DNA from 2 places in the Enterobacter cloacae complex sp. HYC033_NIDB genome. Region 2 is predicted to be linked to the other one. Evidence: predicted binding sites of a transcription regulator. Region 2 holds the regulator's gene; the other holds the start of a gene.
What was found. Region 2 encodes sigma-54, which starts transcription at its own class of promoters, with help from an activator protein. Its sites were predicted from a motif close to GTTGGCACANNTTTCGCTNT; they were not measured.

Region 1 (7,351 bases), 500 kb from region 2:
CGTCGTAGGCCCGAAATCCGGCGCGTGGCGGGGCTGCTGTTGCTCCTGATAGTGGCTGATGGCGCGTTCGACCAGGGCAACGGCTTCGTCGATATCAAACGGTTTTGGCAGGTAATCAAACGCCCCCTGCTGGTAGGCGCTAACGGCGGCATCCAGGTCGGAGTGGGCGGTCATTATGATGACCGGAAGCATGGGGTGGCGCTGTTTGATCTGCTTTAAGAGCGCCAGTCCGTCCATGCCCGGCATGCGAATATCCGAGAGCAGAACGTCCGGCGTTTTGGTGGTGAGTGCGTCGAGCACTTCGCTGCCGCTCTCAAACGTCGTGCAGCTTAATCCCGCTCCTGTGAGCGCGCGTTCAAGCACCCAACGGATGGAGCTATCGTCATCGACTACCCAGACTATCCCTCGTTGCATAAACGTCACCTTTATTTTTTAATCGGCAGGAAAACCGAAAACTCGGTATGTCCCGGCCAACTGGTAAATTCAATTTTGCCGGAGTGTTGGTCAATCAAATTACGGGCTATGGATAACCCCAGCCCGGTGCCGCCTTCGCGACCGCTGACCATCGGGTAGAACAGGGTGTCCTGGAGATGCGGCGGGATCCCCGGCCCGTTATCTTCCACATCAATACGTGCCGCCAGACGATAACGCACGCCGTGCAGCGTCAGCTGGAATGCGGTGCGGGTACGCAGAATAATTTCGCCACCCTCCGGGCCCAGCGCCTGCAACGCGTTACGCACAATGTTCAACAGCACCTGTTCAATCTGGTCTGGATCGTGCGCCAGCTCCGGCAGGCTTGGGTCGTAATCACGCACCAGCGTGACGTTATCCGGCAGCTCCATAGAGACGAGTTTCACCACCCGCTCCGCGACCTTGTGAATGCTTTCTGAAACATGCATCCCCGGCTGCTGCGGCCCGAGCAGGCGATCGACCAGATTACGCAGACGGTCCGCCTGCTCGATAATGACGTTGGTATACTCCGCCAGGGCAGGGTCAGGCAGCGCTTTGGTCAAAAGCTGTGCCGCACCGCGTAAGCCACCCAGCGGGTTTTTAATTTCATGAGCCAGCCCGCGTACCAGGTCGCGCGCCGCAATCTGCTGAGCATGCTGTAGCTGCTCCTGGCTGAGACGACGCTGGTTATCCATCGGCGCCATTTCCAGCAGAATCATGCCATCTGGCAGGCGCTGTGCGGTGAGGGACAAAATATGCGAGCGTCCGTCAATCACCAGCGTCACTTCGTTATCGGTGAAGCCCTGACCCGCCTGCAAACTCTCCTGCATCAGACCAATATTCAGCGAGAAATAGCTCAGCAGTTCAGGCAGCGGCGTGCCAAACAGTTTACGGGCGCTTTGAGCGAGCAGCTGCTGCGCCGCCGGGTTGGCGTAATGCACCGCCAGTTCGTCGTCGACCAGCAAGATACTGTTAATCAAAGAATTGAGGATCTGCCCAGCATCGGGCAGCGTGCCAGTTGCCATTCAGCAGTCTCCTGGAGTCGTTGCACTATTTTAGTGCAGTATAGCGTTTTAGAGGTAAAAAGCGCGTGAGATCAGGTTGTTGGTGGAGAAAAAAGCCCATCCGAAGATGGGCTAAAGTTTCCACGGCAACTACTCCCGACGCGTATGCGCCGGGTAAAACAAATCAATTAAACGCTGTAGTACAGTTCGAACTCAACCGGGTGCGGCGTCATGCGAACGCGGTCGTTTTCTTCGGTACGCAGCGCGATGTAAGCGTCGATCGCTTCATCGGTGAACACGCCGCCAGCGGTCAGGAACTCACGGTCTGCGTCCAGCGCTTGCAGGGCTTCTTCCAGCGAGCCGGCAACCTGTGGGATCTCTTTCGCTTCTTCTGGCGGCAGGTCGTACAGGTTTTTGTCCATGGCTTCGCCCGGGTGGATCTTGTTCTTGATACCGTCCAGACCGGCCATCAGCAGTGCTGCGAAGCACAGGTATGGGTTAGCCGCCGGGTCCGGGAAGCGCACTTCGATACGACGCGCTTTCGGAGACGCCACCACCGGGATACGGATAGAAGCAGAACGGTTACGGGCAGAGTACGCCAGCATCACCGGTGCTTCGTAGCCTGGGACCAGACGCTTGTAGGAGTTGGTGGTCGGGTTCGCCAGGGCGTTGATCGCTTTAGCGTGTTTGATAACACCGCCGATGTAGTGCAGCGCCTGCTCAGACAGACCCGCGTATTTGTCGCCAGAGAACAGGTTGGTGCCGTTCTTGGACAGGGACATGTGGCAGTGCATACCGGAACCGTTGTCGCCGAACATGGGTTTTGGCATGAAGGTCGCGGTTTTACCGAAACGGTGCGCAACGTTGTGCACAACGTATTTGTAGATCTGAATCTCATCCGCTTTTTTGGTCATGGTGTTGAAGCGGGTTGCGATTTCATTCTGGCCAGCCGTTGCCACTTCGTGGTGGTGCGCTTCAACAACCAGGCCCATCTCTTCCATGATCAGACACATGGTAGAACGGATGTCCTGTGAAGAATCGACCGGAGGAACCGGGAAGTAACCGCCTTTCACGCCCGGACGGTGACCTTTGTTACCACCTTCGTATTTGGTGGAAGAGTTCCATGCGCCTTCGATGTCATCGATAGCGACGTGGGAACCAGAAATGGAAGCACCAAAACGGATGTCATCGAACAGGAAGAACTCTGGCTCAGGCCCGAACAGAACGGTGTCTGCGATACCGGTAGAACGCAGGTACTCTTCAGCGCGTTTTGCGATGGAGCGTGGGTCACGGTCATAGCCTTGCAGCGTGCCAGGTTCCAGGATATCGCAGCGGATGATCAGCGTAGGTTCTTCGTAGAACGGGTCAATGAGCGCAGTGGTTGCATCTGGCATCAGAACCATGTCGGATTCGTTAATGCCTTTCCAGCCGCCAATGGAGGAGCCGTCAAACATTTTGCCTTCTTCAAAGAATTCGGCGTTCACCTGATGAGCAGGGATCGTGACGTGCTGTTCTTTACCTTTGGTATCGGTGAAGCGCAGATCAACAAACTTCACTTCATGTTCGTTCAGCATCGTCAAAACGTGTTCAGCGGACATACTTAACTCTCCAGATTGGTCATTGTCGTCGTGGTAACGAGGTCTTCAAATCGGCTGGGCTGCCATATTTTTACTGTATTTCTGTAAAGCGAAATCTGTGCCAACTTTTAAAACACCCCAAAAAGGCGTTATCATGCGCACCATAGTGCAGAAGGGCTGCACCACATTGGATTTGTTGCACCATTATAGTGCTTCTGTGTGAACATCGAGCACCATATTGGTGCAATTTACGTTAAAGTGCCCTTTTACCGCTCCGTGAAAGCGATCACAAAGCATCTCTGCAATACTTGTTTGCGGGGGATGTTTGTGATCCTGTTTTGTAGTGCGATTAATCCGTGTACAATAACGCGCTATTTCTAAATGCCTGAGGCAAAGTTGTGATCGAAAAATTGCGTAATATCGCCATCATCGCGCACGTCGACCATGGTAAAACTACCCTGGTTGATAAGCTGCTACAGCAGTCCGGTACGTTTGATGCTCGTGCCGAAACTCAAGAGCGTGTGATGGACTCCAACGATTTGGAGAAAGAGCGTGGGATTACCATCCTCGCCAAAAACACCGCTATCAAATGGAATGACTACCGTATCAACATCGTTGATACCCCAGGGCACGCCGACTTCGGTGGTGAAGTTGAGCGCGTGATGTCCATGGTGGATTCCGTGCTGCTGGTGGTTGACGCATTTGATGGCCCTATGCCGCAAACGCGCTTCGTGACCAAAAAAGCATTTGCCCACGGCCTGAAACCTATCGTTGTGATCAACAAGGTTGACCGTCCTGGCGCGCGTCCTGACTGGGTTGTTGACCAGGTCTTCGACCTGTTCGTTAACCTCGACGCGACCGACGAACAGCTGGACTTCCCTATCGTTTATGCGTCTGCGCTGAACGGTATCGCCGGTCTGGATCACGAAGACATGGCGGAAGACATGACTCCGCTGTACCAGACGATTGTTGACCGCGTTCCTGCGCCAAACGTTGACCTGGAAGGCACCCTGCAAATGCAGATCTCTCAGCTCGACTACAACAACTACGTTGGCGTAATCGGCATTGGTCGTATCAAGCGCGGTAAAGTGAAGCCTAACCAGCAGGTCACTATCATCGATAGCGAAGGCAAAACCCGTAACGGTAAAGTCGGTAAAGTTCTGACTCACCTGGGTCTTGAGCGTATCGAGAGCGACATCGCTGAAGCGGGCGACATCATCGCCATCACCGGTCTGGGTGAACTGAACATCTCCGACACCATCTGCGATCCGCAGAACGTCGAAGCGCTGCCAGCCCTGTCCGTTGATGAACCAACCGTATCCATGTTCTTCAACGTCAACACCTCTCCGTTCTGTGGTAAAGAAGGTAAGTTCGTTACCTCTCGTCAGATCCTTGACCGCCTGAACAAAGAGCTGGTGCACAACGTTGCGCTGCGCGTTGAAGAAACCGAAGACGCTGATGCATTCCGCGTTTCGGGTCGTGGTGAGCTGCACCTGTCTGTTCTGATTGAGAACATGCGTCGTGAAGGTTTCGAGATGGCGGTTTCCCGTCCGAAAGTTATCTTCCGCGAAATCGATGGACGTAAACAAGAGCCATTCGAAAACGTAACGCTGGATGTTGAAGAGCAGCACCAGGGTTCTGTGATGCAGGCACTGGGTGAGCGTAAAGGCGACCTGAAAAACATGAATCCAGATGGCAAAGGCCGCGTACGTCTCGACTACGTGATCCCAAGCCGTGGCCTGATCGGCTTCCGTTCTGAGTTCATGACCATGACTTCCGGTACCGGTCTGCTGTACTCCACCTTCAGCCACTACGACGACGTTCGTCCGGGCGAAGTGGGCCAGCGTAACAACGGTGTACTGATCTCCAACGGTCAGGGTAAAGCGGTTGCGTTTGCGCTGTTCGGTTTGCAGGATCGCGGTAAGCTGTTCCTGGGCCACGGTGCTGAAGTTTACGAAGGCCAGATCATCGGTATTCACAGCCGTTCTAACGACCTGACGGTAAACTGCCTGACCGGTAAGAAACTGACCAACATGCGTGCGTCCGGTACTGACGAAGCAACGGTTCTGGTTCCACCGATCAAGATGACGCTGGAGCAGGCTCTGGAATTCATCGATGATGACGAACTGGTCGAAGTGACGCCTCAGTCAATTCGTATCCGTAAACGTCACCTGACCGAGAACGATCGTAAACGTGCAATGCGCGGTGCGAAAGAAGACTAATTCGGTTATGCCGTAGGCCGGGTAAGCGCAAGCGCCACCCGGCAACGAAAAAGCCGCTGAGCGATCAGCGGCTTTTTTATTAGAACGAATACCGCAACCCTAACCGGATCCGGTACTGCTCGCGGTTGTAATCATTCCATCGGTCCAGCCACTGTAGCTCAAGATACGGCAGCCAGTTTCTGTCGATTTTATAGCTGAACTTGTTAGTAATTTCCCAGTGATGATCTTTGCCATTTTTGCTGTGGTAATCATTCACCCGCTGGAAAAAGTGCGGCTCAAAGGTGTAGAAAAACGCATCCGTCACTTTGAAATTCCAGTAGTTGGCAAATTCATGTGTGTCGTTCTTATCCATCTGCCCGTTATAGTCCGGCGTATCATAATTGTTATGGTTATAGCGATAGCGGAACGTCAGATTAAACCAGTCCGTAAATTTATAGTTAGTATCTAAATAAACCGCGCCACCTGATCCTGCGCTGCTGTCATTAATCAAGCCGCCGGGCTGGAAGGTCAGTTTGTCGGTCGGTTTGAAGAGTGGATACCACCCCTCGATTTCGTTATAGCTGTGTTTCAGTTCGTCCCATTTCCCCACGTTATAAGCGTTGGTGAACATCAGTCCCGCGCCCATATCGAAGTTATAGCCTGCACGCAGGATCACTTCGTGCAGCTCAGAGGCGGTGTTGTAGGCTTCGCGCGTTTCGACATAGGCCCCGGCAAAAACCGGGCAGGACACAGACGACACGATCAGTACAGTAATGATTCTTTTCATAATTTGTCCATGTATCAGGTACAGAAAGGCCTCCCTCCTGATAAACAGGAAGGACATAGTGGCCGGATTTATTGTTATAAAGTGACTGCTGACGCTTTATTGTTGGTGGTTATCTCAGGGGTATTTGCTGTCTGTTTTTTCCGTTTTCCAATCTCCTCGATAATAAAGGCGAAGCGCGCTTCGTTGAGTTTATAAAACAGCCCCATGGTCACGGCGGCAACGATCGCCAGGCCGCACGGCCAGAGGAAAATAAGCTGACGCAACCCCAGCAGCGTGCCCGCGCTCTGCACGGCATGCGGGATGTAGCCAATCTGGGTCAGCATGATACCGGGCAGAAAACCGGCCAGCGCCGCGGAGATTTTGCGCGAGAAGGTATAGCCGGTATACACCGACCCTTCGGCGCGGATCCCGGTTTTCCACTCGCCGTAATCAACCGTATCCGGCACCAGCGCCCAGTTCAGGCTGTTCACAAACGCGGTGCCGAAAAAGGCCATGCAGGAAAAGAGCACGAACAGCAGGGAACTGGTCCCCCAGACGAAGTTCAGTACGTCGCCCACCGCCCACAGCGTCAGCCCGCCCAGATAGACCGGTTTCTTGCCAAAGCGCTTCACCGCGCCAGGCACCAGAAACACGCCAATCAGAATGCAGCCCATGCTGAAAAAGCCCATCCACGACAGGAGATGCAGATCGTTCAGCACGTACTGGGTGTAATAGACCTGAATCGCCAGCTTGATGTTAAACGCGGCGAGGGTACACAGGTTGGCGATGCACAGCACCAGCAGCGGCGGGTTACGGAAAATCGCGCAGAACGATTTCAGAATGCCGGGCTTATGGTGATCGGGCGTAAGCTCGACGTAGCGCTCTTTCACCCCGCTGTAGCACCACCACATGCAGAACAGCCCCCCGGTGACGAACACCAGCGCGGCCACCAGATAGCCGAGTGAGGGCTGGCTGACGAACAGCGCCTGAATCGGCATAAAGCCGACGGTGCAGAGCAACAGCCCTACCGTTGCGCCGCCCTGACGCCACGCCGCAAGCTGCGCGCGCTCGTTCGGGTTTTTGGTGATGGCCGGAACCATTGCACCGTAGGCGCAGTTCATCAGGCTGTAGCAGAGGCCAAACATCATGAAGAGCACGGTGGCGAGGGCCGTTTTGACCGTCAGGCTAAAGTCGTTGGCCATAAACTGCGCCGTCGCGACCAGCGCCACCGGCACGGAGGCGTAAAGAATGAAGGGCCGGAATTTCCCCCGCGCGCCGATGTTACGCCGGGAGTCCAGCAGCACCCCGGTCAGCATGTCGGTAAACGCGGTGAAAAACTTCGCGACGAGGAAA
Region 2 (7,351 bases):
GGGGTTTTGACGTGGCGGCTATCGAGAAGGCGCTGGATCATAATGAACGTCATGAAAACCGCGTCCGCGGCGCATCGACGCTTTCTCAGCAGACGGTAAAAAACCTGTTCTTATGGGACGGTCGCAGCTGGGTGAGAAAAGGGCTGGAGGCCGGGCTGACGCTGGGCGTCGAGACGGTGTGGAGCAAAAAACGCATTTTAACCGTCTACCTGAATATCGCGGAATTTGGTGACGGCGTATTTGGTGTCGAAGCGGCATCGCAGCGCTATTTTGGCAAGCCCGCCAGCAGGCTGACTATGTCCGAAGCGGCACTGCTTGCCGCCGTGCTGCCGAACCCGCTGCGTTTTAAGGCCAGCGCCCCGTCAGGCTACGTGCGAAGCCGCCAGGCGTGGATTATGCGCCAGATGCGTCAGCTGGGTGGGGAAGGGTTTATGGAGCGAAATAATCTTAGGTAGGGCGGGTAAGCGCAGCGCTACCCGCCGACATGGCGAACGTTAGTCTTCGTCAAACCCGGCGTTGAACAGGGCAATCACTGCCGCCAGCGCTTCTTCTTCCTGCGGGCCGGTGGCTTCAACTTCAATCTGACGGCCTTTGGCAGAATCCAGCATCAGTAGCGCAATCACGCTGTTGGCTTCTGCCTCGGTTCCCTCGTCGTTGCGCAGCAGCACCTCAGCATCAAAACCCTGCATCAGTTCAAACAGCTTCATCGCCGGGCGCGCATGCATGCCCAGCTTGTTGGTGATTTCGACGGTCTGTTTTACGGTCATGTTTTGCGTTTTTCCAGCGTGCGATGACGGGACTGAACGTTCTTCCCGCGTGAGCGGAAGTAATCGGCCAGCTGTTCGGCAATGTAGACCGAACGATGTTTACCGCCGGTACAGCCAATCGCCACCGTCAGGTAGCTGCGATTGTTTGTTTCCAGCATAGGTAACCATAGCTCAAGGTAGCTTCGCGTCTGGTAGATAAAATTGTGTACTTCTGTGTGTCTGTCGAGGAACGCTGCCACCGGCTTATCCAGACCGGTCATCGGACGCAGTTTCGGATCCCAGTGTGGGTTCGGCAGGAAACGCACATCAAAAACGTAATCCGCATCGATAGGTATGCCGTGCTTAAAGCCGAAGGATTCAAACACCATCGTCAGTTCGCGCTCGCGCTTGCCGAGTAAGCGCGTACGCAGCATTTCCGCCAGCTCGTGGACGGACATTTCGGAAGTGTCGACAATCAGGTCGGCCCGGGAACGCAGCGGCTCAAGCAGATCGCTCTCTTTATCGATGGCGCTTTCCAGCGAAAGATTTTTACTGGAGAGCGGATGCAAACGACGTGTATCGCTGTAGCGACGGATCAGCGTGTTGCGGTCAGCATCCAGGAACAAGAGCTGAGGCGAGAAGCATTCCGGCAGGCTGTTCATTGCCTGCTCGAAGATTTCCGGCGATTCCGGCATGTTACGCACGTCGATACTGACGGCGGCAGAGATTTGCCTGTCCGCCAGCGTCCGCGCCAGATCGGGTAACAACACTACCGGCAGGTTATCTACACAGTAAAATCCCATGTCTTCCAGCGCGCGCAGGGCCACGGACTTCCCGGACCCCGAACGACCGCTGACGATCATCAGCACCATGTTCCGTTTCTCCTCAGGGCAGCCGTACTGAAGGCCCTTTCCCGATTATGCCTCATCCTGATTGCCTTCTGCTTCAGTGATAATTTGATAAAGCTCTTCATCACTTTGGGCTGAGCGCAGTCGACGACAAATGGTTTTATCCGCCAGACGTTTGGCAACCAGCGACAGCGTGTGCAGGTGGGTTTTGGTCTGATCGGCAGGAACCAGCAGCGCGAAAAGCAGATCCACAGGCTGGTTATCGATGGCGTCAAAAGCGATAGGCGTTTCCAGTTGCACAAACACCCCCACGGCACGCAGCGTATCTTCTTCCAGCTTGCCATGCGGGATCGCAATGCCATTGCCGATGCCGGTACTGCCCATTTTTTCACGGGTCAGAATGGCTTCAAACACGATCTGCGGCGGCAGACCCAGCTGTTTTGCGGCCAGCTCACTGATGATTTCCAGCGCACGTTTTTTGCTCTGGCAGTGAACGCCACTGCGGGTACAATCCTGGTTAAGGACATTGCTCAGTTGAAGAGCGGAATCGTTGTTTATCATAATTTCACCTAAGCGCTAACTGTACAAATGGCCTGTTGTGTTTCACAACAGGCCGTCCTGCACCCGTTAACTGCCCGGACAATTAGTGTTGTTTCAGTTTATCTTTATGTTTATTGAGCTGTCTCGCAAGCTTATCAATCAAGCCGTCGATAGCCGCGTACATGTCTTGCCCTTCCGCACTGGCATGGAGTTCCCCTCCGTTGACGTGCAGGGTCGCATCCGAGATATGCGTCACTTTCTCCACTTTCAACACAACATAGACCTGGTTGATCCTCTCGAAATACTGCTCGAGTTTCGCAAACTTAGTGTTTACAAAATCGCGTAAAGCCTCAGTAATCTCGACGTTATGTCCGGTGATATTGAGCTGCATAGTGTCTTCCTTATCGGTTGTGTCAAACCAGTTGTTTACGCTGGTTAGACGGCGGAATGGATAAAGACTCTCGATACTTCGCGACAGTACGACGTGCCACCATAATACCCTGATCGGACAGCATGGTGGTTAACTTACTGTCACTGAGTGGCTTCGCGGGGTTCTCCGCGGCGATCAACTTCTTCACCAGTGCGCGAATAGCCGTTGACGAGGCTTCGCCGCCGCCTTCGGTGTTCACGTGGCTGGAGAAGAAATACTTAAGCTCAAAAATACCGCGTGGGCTGTGCAGATATTTCTGCGTGGTCACGCGGGAAATGGTTGATTCATGCATCTCGACGGCCTGGGCGATGTCTGCCAGCACCATCGGTTTCATAAACTCTTCGCCCTGCTCAAAGAACGCCTGCTGCTGTTCGACAATACAGCGGCTGACGCGCAGCAGCGTGTCATTACGGCTCTCCAGGCTCTTGATCAACCAGCGTGCTTCCTGAAGGTTGCTGCGAATGTATTGATTATCAGCGTCGTTACGGGCGCTGGTGCACATGGAGGCGTATTGCTGGTTGATTTGCAGGCGAGGAATGCTGTCGGCGTTCAGTTCAACGACCCAGCGGCCATTGTGTTTTCTCACCAGCACATCAGGAATGACATATTCCGGTTCGCTGGTCTGGATCGACTGCCCCGGACGCGGATCGAGCGACTGGATCAGATTCACCGCTTCCTTCAGCACCTCTTCTTTCAGGCGTGTGACGCGCATCAGGGTGCGGAAGTCGTGATTCGCCAGCAGATCCAGATGATCGCTGATGATGAGCCGGGCTTCGTCAATCCACGGTGTCTCTTTGGCAAACTGCGAAAGCTGGATCAGAAGGCAGTCGCGCAGATCTTTCGCGGCGACACCTATCGGGTCGAAACGCTGAACGCGTTTCAGAACGGCTTCGATCTCTTCCAGTTCAATCTCGTCATCGCCGATGCTTTCAAGAATCTCGTCCAGCGTCACGGTCAAATAGCCCGTGTCGTCAACGGCATCGACAATCGAGGTGGCAATGGCGCGATCGGTATCGGAGAAAGGAGTCAGCTCTACCTGCCACATCAGGTAGTCCTGAAGCGACTGGGTGGTTTCGCCCTGGTAGACCGGGAGTTCATCGTCCTGGTAGTCTGCGCGCGTCCCGGAAGGGGTACCCGCGGTGTAGATTTCGTCCCAGCTGGCATCCAGCGGCAGTTCGTCCGGCATCTCTTTCTGTTCGAGCGCATCTACGGAGTCGAGCGTTTCTGTGTCCTGCGTCTGCTGGGCGTCTACCTCGTCATGAAGATCGGTTTGCTCCAGCAGCGGATTGCTGTCCAGCGCCTGCTGGAGCTCCTGCTGGAGTTCTAACGTGGACAGCTGCAACAGACGGATTGCCTGCTGTAGCTGCGGCGTCATGGCCAGTTGCTGGCTGAGCCGTAATTGCAAACCTTGCTTCATGTTCAGAGCGTTTTTCTCCGGTTCGGCGTGACTTAACCTCTACCCTATCAGAGTCTGAAGTCTTCCCCAAGGTACACGCGCTTAACATGCTCATCTTCGAGGATTTGCTGCGGCGTACCGTGGGCAATCAGATGGCCCTGGCTCACTATGTAGGCGCGCTCACACACGGCCAGCGTTTCACGAACGTTGTGGTCCGTGATCAGTACGCCAAGCCCGCTGTCGCGCAGGTGCTCAATGATACGTTTGATATCGATAACGGAGATGGGGTCAACGCCCGCAAACGGTTCATCCAGCAGGATGAATTTTGGGTTTGCTGCCAGCGCGCGCGCAATCTCAACGCGGCGGCGTTCACCACCGGACAGCGCCTGGCCGAGGCTGTCACGCAGATGTTCGATATGAAACTCTTCCATCAGCTCGTTCGCACGGTCAGAGCGCTGCTCGCTGGTCAGATCGTCACGGATCTGGAGCACGGCCATCAGGTTGTCGAACACGCTTAAGCGGCGGAAAATAGACGCTTCCTGCGGCAAATAGCCGATGCCACGACGCGCGCGGGCATGCAGCGGCAGCAGGCTGATATCTTCATCATCGATGATGATGTTGCCGGCGTCACGCGGGACGATGCCCACCACCATGTAGAAGGTCGTGGTTTTACCCGCCCCGTTAGGGCCAAGCAAACCCACGATTTCGCCGGAGTTGACGGTCAGACTGACATCTTCGACGACGCGGCGGCCCTTATACGCTTTCGCGAGGTTTTTTGCAGTTAAAGTTGCCATAACGAATTAGTTACTCTTTTTCTGTGCCGGAGCCTGACCGTTGTTCTTGTCCTGCAACTGCGAAGGCACAAGCACGGTCGTGACGCGTTTGCCTTTTTCGCTGGAGGCCTGCATTTTCTGCTCTTTCACCAGATAGGTGATCTTGTCGCCTTTGATATTGCTGTCCAGCTGTTCCAGGTAAGCATTACCGGTCAGGATGACCAGATCCTTCGCCAGTTCATAGTGCATATGCGAGGCATGGCCTTTCACCGGCTTGCCGTTGTCCTGCATCTGGTAGAAGGTGGCCGGGTTGCCATAACCATCGATAATCTCTTTGCCCTGCTCGCCGCCCGGACGGGTAACGACCACTTTGTCGGCGTTGATTTTAATGGTGCCCTGGGTCATGACGACGTTGCCGGTAAAGGTGACGACGTTACCCTGCATATCCAGAGACTGGGTATCGGATTCAATATGAATCGGCTGTTCGGTGTCGCCAGTCACAGCAAGCGCGGGAAGACTGGCCGCCAGCAGCGCGCTGGCGATAACAACTTTAAGGCTGAGTTTGTTTGTTTTGAATTTCATAGGAGGTTCTAACCTTTTCAATCAGCTCGGCGTTTTTGCTGCGTAAGTTCCCGCGCATTCTTAAACCGCTGGAATTAAATGTTGTGCCATACAGGGTGACTAGATCCTGCGACGTGACATCCTGGGTGACCAGGTTGATCTGGGCGTTATCCGTCGTAATTTTTCGCAGTTGCGCGTCAGCGGTCAGGGCGTTGACTTCAACGTGACCATACAGGTAAAGCATACGGTCATTTGTCAGTTTTGCCCGGTCAGACTTGATAGACCACGTCGGCACTTTGTCCGTATCAAAGGTGGTCATGACCGGTTGGGTAAACCACGAGGTACCGTCATCTGAAAAATATTCTACATGCTGAGCAACGAGGCGATAGTTCAGCGCGCCTTCCGGGCTATAGACCACGGTGTCGCTGTGATCGCTTTTGTAGGTCGGGTCGCTCGTGTTAACCACTTCCGCTTGCGTATCATCGCGGTCAGCGAGGTTGACGCCAATCAGTACCAGGGCGACAAGCGCAAGCAGAATGATAACCCAACGTCTGGTTTTACTCATATCGATTGCCCTTTCGCCTCATCAAGCTTGCCCTGCGACAGCAGAAGCAGATCGCAGACTTCACGGACGGCGCCGCGGCCACCGTGAATATGGGTAACGTAATCAGCACGCGGGATCAGCAGCGGGTGCGCGTCAGCCACGGCGATGCTCAGACCCACCTCCGCCATCACTGGCCAGTCGATCAAATCATCCCCGACGTATGCCACATTCTCTGGTGCAATGGCCAGTTTTCCCAGCAGATCCCGGAAAGCTACCATCTTATCAGACTGCCCCTGATAGAGATGGGTAATGCCCAGCGTTTCACACCGATCTTCTACCAGTTTAGCTTTCCGCCCGGTGATGATAGCAACTTCAATACCGGACGTGAGCGCACAGCGGATACCGTAACCGTCGCGAACGTTAAAGGCTTTCAGCTCTTCGCCGTTATTGCCCATATAAATCAGACCGTCGGAGAGCACACCATCCACATCGAGGATCAACAGGCGGATATTTTCCGCCTTTGCCATCATGTGGGCGCTCACCGGGCCATAACAGGTTGCAAGGGATGCACCCGCATTACTCATTGTCTTATCCTTCATTACACTACGCCAGCGCGCAGCAGATCATGCATATGTACCACACCCAGCAGTTGGTCGCCATCGGCAACCATCACTGAGGTAATATGACGGGACTGCATCAGGTTCAGCACATCTACCGCCAGCGTGCCCGGACGGACGCGGATCCCGCCTGGCGTCATCACATCAGCAATGCCCAGCGTTCGGACATCCACACCCATATCGAATACCCGGCGCAGGTCGCCGTCGGTGAAAATGCCCTGAATCTTCATCAGATCGTCGCAGATAACCGTCATGCCCAGGTTTTTACGGGTGATCTCCAGTAACGCGTCGCGCAAAGAGGCCTCTTTGCTCACGTGCGGGATCTCATCTCCGGTGTGCATAATATCGTTAACCCGCAGCAGCAGTTTGCGCCCGAGCGCGCCGCCGGGATGAGACAGGGCAAAATCTTCAGGCGTAAAACCGCGGGCTTCCAGCAGCGCAACGGCAAGGGCATCGCCCATCACCAGCGCGGCGGTTGTGCTGGAGGTCGGCGCCAGCCCCAGCGGACAGGCTTCTTTAGGCACTTTCACGCACAGGTGAATATCCGCCGCACGCGCCATGCTGCTTTCCGGTCGGCTGGTCATGCAAATCAGCGGTACGTGCAGACGCTTCAGCACCGGGATCAACGCCAGGATTTCATTCGATTCCCCGGAGTTGGACAGCGCAATAACCACGTCCTGCGGCGTAACCATGCCGAGGTCACCGTGCGCGGCTTCACCGGGATGAACGAAGAATGACGACGTGCCGGTACTGGCAAAGGTCGCCGCCATTTTGCGTCCGATATGGCCGGATTTGCCCATCCCCATCACCACGACTTTGCCGGCACAGTAGAACATCTTCTCACAGGCCAGACTAAAATCCTGATTAATGTACTGATCTAACTGCGCCAGACCTTC

Region 1: a site for sigma-54 is predicted at 3,138-3,157, ahead of glnA (glutamate--ammonia ligase). Genes of this name have one in related genera too.

What each region holds. Positions count from the first base shown of each region.
Region 1 covers NZ_CP115123.1:707,543-714,893, reverse strand. Annotated here, with positions in the region: gene glnG (nitrogen regulation protein NR(I)) at 1-414, opposite strand, end outside; gene glnL (nitrogen regulation protein NR(II)) at 426-1,475, opposite strand; gene glnA (glutamate--ammonia ligase) at 1,643-3,052, opposite strand; gene typA (ribosome-dependent GTPase TypA) at 3,430-5,253, shown strand; gene ompL (porin OmpL) at 5,333-6,019, opposite strand; gene O1721_RS03370 (MFS transporter) at 6,094-7,351, opposite strand, start outside.
Region 2 covers NZ_CP115123.1:210,285-217,635, reverse strand. Annotated here, with positions in the region: gene mtgA (monofunctional biosynthetic peptidoglycan transglycosylase) at 1-455, shown strand, start outside; gene npr (PTS phosphocarrier protein NPr) at 495-767, opposite strand; gene rapZ (RNase adapter RapZ) at 764-1,618, opposite strand; gene ptsN (PTS IIA-like nitrogen regulatory protein PtsN) at 1,664-2,155, opposite strand; gene hpf (ribosome hibernation promoting factor) at 2,238-2,525, opposite strand; gene rpoN (RNA polymerase factor sigma-54) at 2,548-3,981, opposite strand; gene lptB (LPS export ABC transporter ATP-binding protein) at 4,029-4,754, opposite strand; gene lptA (lipopolysaccharide ABC transporter substrate-binding protein LptA) at 4,761-5,315, opposite strand; gene lptC (LPS export ABC transporter periplasmic protein LptC) at 5,284-5,859, opposite strand; gene kdsC (3-deoxy-manno-octulosonate-8-phosphatase KdsC) at 5,856-6,422, opposite strand; gene kdsD (arabinose-5-phosphate isomerase KdsD) at 6,437-7,351, opposite strand, start outside.